DNA from 3 places in the Anoxybacillus sp. ST70 genome. Region 3 is predicted to be linked to each of the others. Evidence: riboswitches for the same ligand, from Rfam matches in the RefSeq annotation. Region 3 holds a riboswitch; each other region holds the start of a gene.
The links. A riboswitch is a leader RNA that binds a small molecule or an ion and turns the genes downstream of it on or off. The one in region 3 is predicted to bind S-adenosylmethionine.
Positions count from the first base shown of each region.

Region 1: another riboswitch for S-adenosylmethionine. It lies ahead of K1I43_RS02820 (bifunctional homocysteine S-methyltransferase/methylenetetrahydrofolate reductase); the one in region 3 lies ahead of mtnW (2,3-diketo-5-methylthiopentyl-1-phosphate enolase).
Region 2: another riboswitch for S-adenosylmethionine. It lies ahead of metK (methionine adenosyltransferase); the one in region 3 lies ahead of mtnW (2,3-diketo-5-methylthiopentyl-1-phosphate enolase).

Region 1 covers NZ_JAHZOF010000001.1:535,120-538,397, forward strand. The annotation lists gene K1I43_RS02805 (methyl-accepting chemotaxis protein) at 1-132, opposite strand, end outside; gene K1I43_RS02810 (BMP family lipoprotein) at 142-1,107, opposite strand; gene K1I43_RS02815 (YajQ family cyclic di-GMP-binding protein) at 1,275-1,766, shown strand; SAM riboswitch class I at 1,857-1,959, shown strand; gene K1I43_RS02820 (bifunctional homocysteine S-methyltransferase/methylenetetrahydrofolate reductase) at 2,029-3,278, shown strand, end outside.
Region 2 covers NZ_JAHZOF010000002.1:11,620-14,897, forward strand. The annotation lists gene pckA (phosphoenolpyruvate carboxykinase (ATP)) at 1-865, opposite strand, end outside; SAM riboswitch class I at 1,040-1,148, shown strand; gene metK (methionine adenosyltransferase) at 1,269-2,474, shown strand; gene K1I43_RS03250 (phosphatase PAP2 family protein) at 2,520-3,038, opposite strand; gene K1I43_RS03255 (gamma carbonic anhydrase) at 3,112-3,278, opposite strand, start outside.
Region 3 covers NZ_JAHZOF010000001.1:360,594-363,871, forward strand. The annotation lists gene K1I43_RS01900 (2-hydroxy-3-keto-5-methylthiopentenyl-1-phosphate phosphatase) at 1-145, opposite strand, end outside; gene mtnW (2,3-diketo-5-methylthiopentyl-1-phosphate enolase) at 142-1,365, opposite strand; SAM riboswitch class I at 1,425-1,532, opposite strand; gene K1I43_RS01910 (pyridoxal phosphate-dependent aminotransferase) at 1,622-2,794, opposite strand; gene K1I43_RS01915 (carbon-nitrogen family hydrolase) at 2,892-3,278, shown strand, end outside.

The DNA of each region.
Region 1 (3,278 bases), 170 kb from region 3:
CATGAGCGGAACAAAATCTTGATTCGACGATTGAATCGAAAGCATATTTATAATGATAAACACGATAATCGCCCCCGCAATGACGGGTGTGGCTAATGAGTGAAATAATAACCGTTGTTTAATCGTCATCATATTCCTCCTTTATTTTGCGATGCCGTTTGTCGCTTTTTCTTTCCACTTTTCAAGCGTTGCTTGTTGCTCTGGAGTGAATGTCACGACGCGAATCGGCGCCAAATCAACACCGTTTTCTTTTAAGCCAAGCTGAACCGTCCCTTTTGGCACTTCTTTCGTTTCAACGTATTGTTTAATGACTGTATATAATGCGACATCAACATTTTTTAACATCGATGTGACCACTGCTTTTTCCGCATAAAAATATTGATCGCTATCGACACCGATCGCATATTTTTTATTCATTTCCGCCTCGCGAAGCACACCGACACCTGTAAATCCAGCCGCGGCATACAAGACGTCGGCCCCGTTTGCGATCATTTGTTTCGCAATTTGTGCCCCAAGTTTATCATCACCGAAATTGCCAGCGTACACTTCTTGCACTTTTGCTTCTGGTCTAACCGCTTTTACCCCTTGAATAAAGCCGTTCGCAAATTTGCGAATAAGCGGCACATCCGCTCCGCCAACAAAACCAACGTTGTTTGTTTTCGTCAACATGCCAGCCACTACGCCAGCTAAAAAGCTTCCTTCATCTTCTTTAAACGTAATCGATGTAATGTTCGGTAAATCAGATACCGCATCAATTAAGACGAATTGCTGTTTCGGATATTTTTTGGCGACTTTTTCTAAATCTTGTTGCACCATAAAACCTAATCCGATGACGAGATCGTTCCCTGCTTCAACGAGCTCTGTTAACCCTTTTTCATACGTCTCGGTTTCTTTTAACTCACGATAGTCAAAAAAGATACCTAGCTCATCGCGCGCTTTCATTAATCCTTTAAATGCCGAATCGCTAAACGATTGATCACCGAGTCCGACGTCTGACAACATAATGCCTATTTTTATTCGATCTTTCGGTTGAAAAGAACTCGTTTGCGAACACCCTGCGGCAAGCAATAAAACGAATGCCATCATGAGTGAAATCATTTTTTTCATCAAATTTCCTCATCTCCTTACTTTTCAATCAAATCCCGCTTCATTTATTATATCGACACATTCCGACATTTTGTTTACTTTTTATATATAAAAACTTTGTAAAGTTGTTCGTATGCCAACAATCGACTATAATGGAAGCACAACGAATTTATGCCGAGGTGATTCATATGTCAAAAGAAAGTTCGTTTGATATTGTGTCGAAAGTCGATTTGTCAGAAGTGACGAACGCCATCAACATCGCGTTAAAAGAAATTCAAAACCGCTACGACTTTAAAGGAAGCAAAAGCGACATTTCACTTGAAAAAGATGAGCTCATTCTCATTTCTGACGATGAGTTTAAACTTGAACAGCTGAAAGATGTGCTTATCGGCAAACTCATTAAACGCGGCGTGCCGACAAAAAACATTCAATACGGAAAAGTAGAGGCTGCATCTGGCGGAACGGTGCGCCAACGTGCGAAACTCGTCCAAGGCATCGACAAAGACAATGCGAAAAAAATTAACACAATCATTAAAAATACAGGTTTAAAAGTAAAAAGTCAAATTCAAGAAGACCAAATTCGTGTCAGCGGCAAAAGTAAAGACGATTTACAAAAAGTAATCGCCGCCATTCGCGAGGCAGATTTACCGATTGACGTTCAATTCGTCAACTACCGTTAAGAAGGCACTTTGCCTTCTTTTTCTTTTCTTAAATAAAATAGTTGAATATTTCTAAAAAATCAGTTACATTTATGAGTAACTTCATACAACATCTTATCGAGAGAAGGGGAGGGACTGGCCCGATGAACCTTCAGCAACCTGACGATCGTCAAGGTGCTAAGTCCAGACAAGCGATTCGCTTGGAAGATAAGAAGGAGCGCGTCAAGTCTTCTTCTTATGGAGAGGACTTTTTTACTTTAAACAAAGAAACGGAGGAATGGACGTGGGATTATTAGATGATTTAAAAGAACGCATCGTCATCGCGGATGGAGCGATGGGAACGTTATTATATGCGCACGGCATCGATCGTTGTTTTGAAGAATTAAACGTCACAAAGCCTGAAGAAATTGTCCATATTCATGAGGCGTATATTGAATCAGGCGCAGAAGTCATTCAAACGAACACATACGGCGCCAACTACGTAAAACTAGCACGTTACGGGCTGCAAGATGACGTAAAAAAAATAAACGAAGCAGCGGTCGGACTGGCGAAACGAGCGGCAAAAGGGCGCGCCTACGTGCTCGGTACGATCGGAGGACTACGGAGCACGAACAAAAGCGCGATTTCGCTTGAAGAAGTGAAACGAACATTTCGTGAACAGCTGTATGTGTTGTTAAACGAAGGTGTCGATGGGCTTTTGCTTGAAACATATTACGATTTCGAAGAATTGCAAACCGTTCTTTCCATCGCTCGCAAAGAAACGACGTTGCCGATCATCGCCCACGTCACGTTGCATGATATTGGCGTCCTGCAACACGGGATGCCGCTTGCTGAAGCGCTGACCGAATTAGAACGACTTGGGGCTGATGTCGTCGGCTTAAACTGCCATCTCGGCCCATATCATATGTTGCGCTCACTAGAAGAAGTACCGATTCCTACACGCGCTTTTTTATCGGTATATCCGAACGCGAGCTTGCCGCAATATCGCGACGGTCGCTTCATTTACGAAACGAGCGAACAATATTTTGAAGAAACGGCGCGCGCCTTTCGTGAACAAGGAGTTCGGCTCATCGGCGGCTGTTGCGGTACGACGCCAAAACATATTGCCGCCATTGCTCGCGCCCTTTCCGATCGCACGCCTGTATATAAAAAAGAAGTCAAACAGCGCCATCCGATCGTCGTCCAAGAAGAAAAACAAACGACAGCCCCTTCTCTTGCCGACATCGCTCGCACGCGACGCTCGATTATCGTCGAGCTCGATCCACCGAAAAAGCTCGGCTTAACGACATTTTTAGAAGGCGCAAAAGCGTTAAAAGAAGCAAACATTGATGCCTTAACGCTTGCCGACAACTCGCTTGCGACACCGCGCATTAGCAACGTCGCTGTCGGCACGATCGTCAAACAACAGCTTGGCATGCGTCCGCTCATTCATATTACATGCCGCGATCGAAACTTAATCGGCTTGCAGTCGCACTTAATGGGGCTTCATACGCTCGGCATGACCGACGTGCTCGCTTTAACAGGCGATCCGTC
Region 2 (3,278 bases), on a different contig from region 3:
TCGCATCGAAAATTTGTGGTTCTTTTTCGCGTGATAAGTTAATGCATTTCGCATAACATCCGCCTTCAATGTTGAACACGCCGTTATTTGACCAACCGTGCTCGTCATCGCCAATTAGGCGACGGTTTGGATCGGCAGAAAGCGTTGTTTTCCCTGTACCTGATAAACCGAAAAAGAGCGCGACATCTCCTTCTTGACCTACGTTTGCTGAGCAGTGCATTGGAAAAATTCCTTGTTCTGGCAACAAAAAGTTCATCACAGAGAAAATCGATTTTTTCATTTCCCCTGCATATTCTGTTCCACCAATCAGCACGGTACGACGTTCAAATGAGATGATAATAAACGTTTCTGAACGTGTGCCGTCAACAGCTGGATCTGCTTTAAATGTCGGTGCAGAAATGACCGTAAATTGTGGTTCATGCGTTTGTAATTCTTCTGTTGTTGGACGAATGAACAATTGATGGGCAAATAAGTTATGCCAAGCAAATTCATTGACAACTTGAATTGGCAAGCGATAAGCTGGATCCGCTCCAGCAAAGCCGTTGAATACAAATATTTCTTCTTTCGTCATTAAATAATCGATCACTTTGTTGTACAGTTTATCAAATACTTCTTCAGAAATTGGTTGATTGACAGTTCCCCAATCAATTTTATGTTTCACAGATGGTTCTTCCACAATATATTTATCTTTTGGAGAACGACCTGTATATTTTCCAGTTGTTGCACAAACTGCACCTGACGAAGTGAGGACGCCTTCTTTGCGAGTTAATACTTTTTCTACTAATCGCGGTACAGATAAGTTATGAAAAACCCCATCCCTTTGTAAGAGTGTTGATAATTTGTTTGTCAGTTCAATGGAATTCATTGGACAAAACCTACCTTTGTTTGATTTATCTTTATGTAAAAAGTATAACACATTTTAATAAATAGTCCATACTAATTCGTGTATTTTTCTTGAATTTATTTTCGAGACTATGACAGGAGAAAAAACGTTGACTTGCTCTGTACCGATGTGATATGATGCTGAAATGAACGGATACTCTTATCCCGAGTTGGTGGAGGGAGACAGGCCCGATGAAACCCAGCAACCGTCACATACGTGAAAAGGTGCTAACCTGTGGCAAGGGAACGCCCTTGAACGATAAGAGTGAAAGGCGCAGACAAATGCAAAAACCTTTCCTCTGAGGGAAAGGTTTTTTTCACGATAGACCATAATAAGAGGGATGAGTACCGTATCATTTGTCACTATACTGAGGAGGAATGTTTGAATGCCTAAACGTCGTCTGTTTACATCTGAATCTGTAACGGAAGGGCATCCGGATAAAATTTGTGACCAAATTTCCGATGCGATTTTAGATGCGATTTTAGCGAATGATCCGAATGCGCGTGTGGCGTGCGAAACGAGTGTAACAACAGGACTTGTGTTAGTGAGTGGAGAAATTACAACATCTACATATGTAGATATTCCGAAAATTGTTCGTGAAACAATTCGTGAAATTGGCTATACGCGCGCAAAATATGGCTTTGATGCAGATACGTGCGCAGTATTGACGTCAATTGATGAACAGTCGCCAGATATCGCGATGGGTGTTGACAAAGCGTTAGAAGCTCGCGAAGGACAAATGACAGATGAAGAAATCGAAGCGATCGGTGCAGGTGACCAAGGATTAATGTTTGGCTTCGCGTGCAACGAAACGAAAGAACTTATGCCGCTACCAATTTCTCTTGCACATAAGCTTGCACGCCGTTTAGCAGAAGTGCGTAAAGAAGACATTTTACCGTACTTACGTCCAGACGGAAAAACGCAAGTGACTGTGGAGTACGATGAAAACGGCAAACCTGTACGTATCGATACGATCGTTGTTTCTACACAACATCATCCAGAAATTACACGAGATCAAATTGTGCGCAACATTAAAGAACATGTCATTAAACCTGTCGTTCCGGCAGAATTGATCGATGAAAACACAAAATATTTTATCAACCCAACAGGACGTTTCGTCATCGGTGGTCCACAAGGTGACGCAGGGTTGACAGGACGTAAAATTATCGTTGACACATACGGTGGTTATGCACGTCACGGCGGCGGGGCATTCTCAGGAAAAGATCCAACGAAAGTAGACCGCTCAGCAGCGTATGCGGCACGTTACGTAGCGAAAAACATTGTTGCAGCGGGTCTTGCCGATAAATGCGAAGTGCAGTTAGCGTATGCGATCGGTGTTGCAAAACCTGTATCGATTTCAATTGATACGTTCGGCACAGGCAAAGTATCTGAAGATGTATTAATTGAAGTGGTGCGCAACAACTTTGATCTTCGCCCAGCGGGCATTATTAAAATGCTTGATCTTCGTCGCCCGATTTACAAACAGACAGCTGCTTACGGTCACTTTGGCCGCACAGATATTGATCTTCCTTGGGAACGTACAGATAAAGCAGAAGTGTTAAAACAACAAGCGTTACAGTTGGCGAAGTAAGGAAAAAAGGGAGAGTTACAAGATGTAGCTCTCCTTTCTTGTTTTTTAAGTAAGAACAGAAAATGAAGCGATGCCAACTAATGTACCGAGCATACAGCCAGCAAGCACATCAGATGGATAATGAAGTCCTAAATAAATGCGCGAAATCGCGACGCTACACGCGATGGGCAAGAGCCAAATCGTTAATGCCGGAGCGTATAGTAAAAATGGAATGATGACAGAAAATATTGCGGTTGTATGTCCGGATGGAAATGAATGATCAGTTAACGGATTTTTTGTTACTTTTGTGTCATGAAGTGAAATATACGGTCGTTTGCGTGGGTACATTTTTTTCATCATTGCGACAGGAATATGACTAAGTGCCAATGCGACCGCGCTCGCGATAGCAGCATCCTGCCATTCGTCACGTAGCAACCAAATGGCTAGCAATACGGTTGTAATCGAGCATGTCGCTCCTCCAATGTGCGTAATCGAGCGAAAATACGCGTTAAGCCACTTCCGATCAAAATAACGATTAATGCTGTAAAACAACTTGCACTCCCAATCGTACCATTTTCGCAACATAAGCAAATCCCCCTGAATTTATGATAAAATATATATGTTAAGTCAATAATAAAACAATGTAAAAATACCACGCTTATTTATTGCGTGGTTTGTTTAATTGAAGCGACTTATAATATTGTCCTTTTTCGACATATTCGCGGCGAATTCGTGCCATTTCACGCTCATCTTCTTCGGTTAATTCTCGAATTACTTTTGCGGGGCGTCCGAACGCAAGTGTGCGAGGAGGGATTTTCTTTCCTT
Region 3 (3,278 bases):
CGCCTTGTTGTACGGAACATCTTTGCGCAAGTATATCGTCTTTGATCGCTTCCCACTCCGGTGGGGCGAACTGTTTCATCACCGCAATAATGTTATCGTTTAACGTAATCGTCCCGTCAAAGTCGCAAAAAATGACAGGCTTCATGATGCGCTCCCCCATAAATGAAGCGCTTGTCGCAACGGTTCGTTTTCTTTTGCCGCTTCATGAAGCGAACGCCCTGAAAGCACCGCTTCGACTGCCGCTCGAAACGCTTGCCCGCCGCCAACCGCTCCGGCTGGATGACCGTGCACCCCGCCGCCTGCGTTAATGACTGAATCGATGCCAAAATCGCGAACTAAAAGCGGCACAAGTCCCGGATGAATGCTGGCCGATGGGACAGGGAACGCGCGGACGAACGGCTCTTCTTTCGTCAGTTCGTCGGCAATCGCAAGCGTCTGTTCTTTTTCAAGCGCTACGCTTCCGTACGGAGATGGGAAAAGCGAAAAGTCCGCTCCTGACATGCGCAACAGTTTGCCAAGAAGAAGCGCATAGCTCACTCCATATACGTGCGATGAAGCGATCGCGCCGCTAAATGACGGATGCGCCATGATCGGCAAACGAATGTCATCGTCTTCGCGAAGCGCTTGCAATACATCAAGCCCGTATGTAAACACGTTAAACAACAACACGTCCGCGCCGAGCTCCGCCGCCCGCTTCGCTTTTTCTTTTAGCTCAAACGTTTTCCCTGTTAAATTGACCGCATATAACGTCCGATGCCCTGTTTGTTCGTACACGTCTTGTAACGCTTCTTTTCCTGCGACGATGCGCTTTTCAAACGGCGTCAAGTCGTTTTCAAACAAAATTTCATCGTCTTTCACAAGATCGACACCGCCGAGCGCTTGCTGTTTTAATTGCTCGGTCACATATCGCAAATCGCGACCGATCACCGCTTTAAAAATGCTCATGACAAGCGGACGGTCAAAGACGCCAAGCTTTTCACGAATGCCATCAATGCCAAAGCGCGGACCAGGAAATGCTCGTTTTAATTCGTCAGAAAACGTCAGGTCAACAAGTTTAATCGTTCCATCAAGCGACAATTTGCCAAACGTCGTCGTCAAAATCGCTGGAAAATCGGCACTAAAATTGACGCTCGGATACGAAATGCGCACGAGCGCCCGTTTGAATCGCTTCCCGAAATACGTATTGACCCGCTCATCTTCCTCAAGCTGTTCAATCGATTCTACAACCCCTTTATGTTTTTTTAACTGTTCTTGTTCAAGTTGCGGCAAATCGGTCCACGATCCTACCGTAAGACCAAGCGCAATCCCTTCCGCTTTTTTCGCCAAATCTTTGTCATCATGAATCAAATATGTTGCCGTAATCATCGTATCACTCCTTTACAAATAAAAAACCTCTTCATAAGAAGAGGCTAATCGTTCGTCTCTTCTTATCTCTCAGCTGATTGCTGCGAGAATTAGCACCGTGCTTAACGTTCGTTAAGTCGGTTGCCGGGCTTCATCGGGCTCGTCCCTCCGCCTACTCTTGATAAGAATTCGCAATGTATGAAATTTTTTGAATGGTTCGTTTTTCATAAATTTAATTCGAATTATGACAGCAGTCTCTCATTTTGTCAATGATTTTTTAAAAAAGTTGCAATCGTCCGATTCGTTCTGCTACTTCTTTCAGCCGTTCTTCGCTTGTCAACAGCCCTGTGCGCACATATCCTTCCCCATGCTCTCCAAAGCCGATGCCTGGGGCAACGGCGACATGTGCTTGTTCAAGTAAAAGATTGGCAAACGTTTCGGACGTATATCCTTTTGGCACCGGAAGCCACGCAAAAAAAGAACCTGCTGGCGCTTGCACGTTCCAGCCGATGTCGTTTAATGCACGAATAAACGTATTCCGTCTTGCTTCATACGTGGCGACAAGCTCATCGACGCATTGTTGCGACTGTAAAAGCGCGACCGCTGCCGCTTCTTGAATGGCGCCGAACATGCTCACATACAAATGATCTTGCAAAACGTTAATCGCTTCGATCATGCTTTCGTTGCCGACCGCAAAGCCGATGCGCCATCCTGCCATATTGTACGTTTTTGAAAACGTATAAATTTCAATGCCAACGTCTTTCGCCCCTTCGACTTGTAAAAAGCTGACCGGCTTTTTCCCGTCAAACCCGATCGCCCCATACGCAAAATCATGCACGACAGCAATGCCGTATGTTTCAGCAAACGAAACGGTTTCTTTAAAAAACGATTCCGTTGCTGTCGCACCTGTCGGGTTGTTCGGATAGTTTAAAAACATCAATTTCGCTTGACGAACGACGTCTTTGTTTAACTCCTCATAATCGGGCAAAAAGTCGTTTTCCGCCCGCAGCGGCATCATTTCCATGCGCGCCCGCGCAAGCACAACGCCCGACCAATAGTCCGGATAACCGGGATCGGGAACGAGCACGACATCGCCGGGGTTTAATAAACAAAGCGGCATTTCAACGAGCCCAGCTTTGCCGCCAAATAAAATGGCGACTTCTTTTTCTGGATCAATGGTTACCCCATACTCCCGTTTGTAAAACGTCGCTACCGCTTCTTTCAAAAACGAATACCCGCGAAACGGGGAATATTTATGGTACGCTGGCTTTGCGACCGCCTGTTGCATTGCGTTTACAATATGAGCAGGGGTCGGCTGATCCGGATTTCCTTGCCCAAGATTAATGACGTCATGCCCTTCAGCAATGACCGCATTGACTTTTTGAACGAGCGAAGCAAAAAATTGCTTCGGTAGTTGCTGTAACAAGTTCGATTGCGGAAATGTTTTCATTTTTCGCACACCTACTTCACAAAAAGGTTGAAATTCTAGTCATGTATCATATATCGTAAAAATCAAAATGTAAAGAAAATTTTTCGAGGTGAATGAAATGAATATCGCTTGTATACAAATGGACATTGCGTTTGGAGCGCCTAAAAAAAATAAACAAACGATCGTGCGCTACATGGAACAAATGGCGCGTGACGTCGACGTCGTCGTATTGCCAGAACTATGGACGACAGGATACGATTTAACGAGATTAACAGACATCGCCGACGAAAACGGCGAAGATACAAAAACGTTTCTTTCCTCGCTTGCGCGCACGTACGATGTGCATATTGTCGGCGGATCGGTAGCGAAAAAAACAGACAAACAAATGACGAATACGATGTATGTCGTCGACCGAAACGGTCATGTCGTTAGCGAATATAGTAAACTTCATTTGTTCAAATTGATGGATGAACATATGTATTTACACGCTGGGGAGACGTTACAC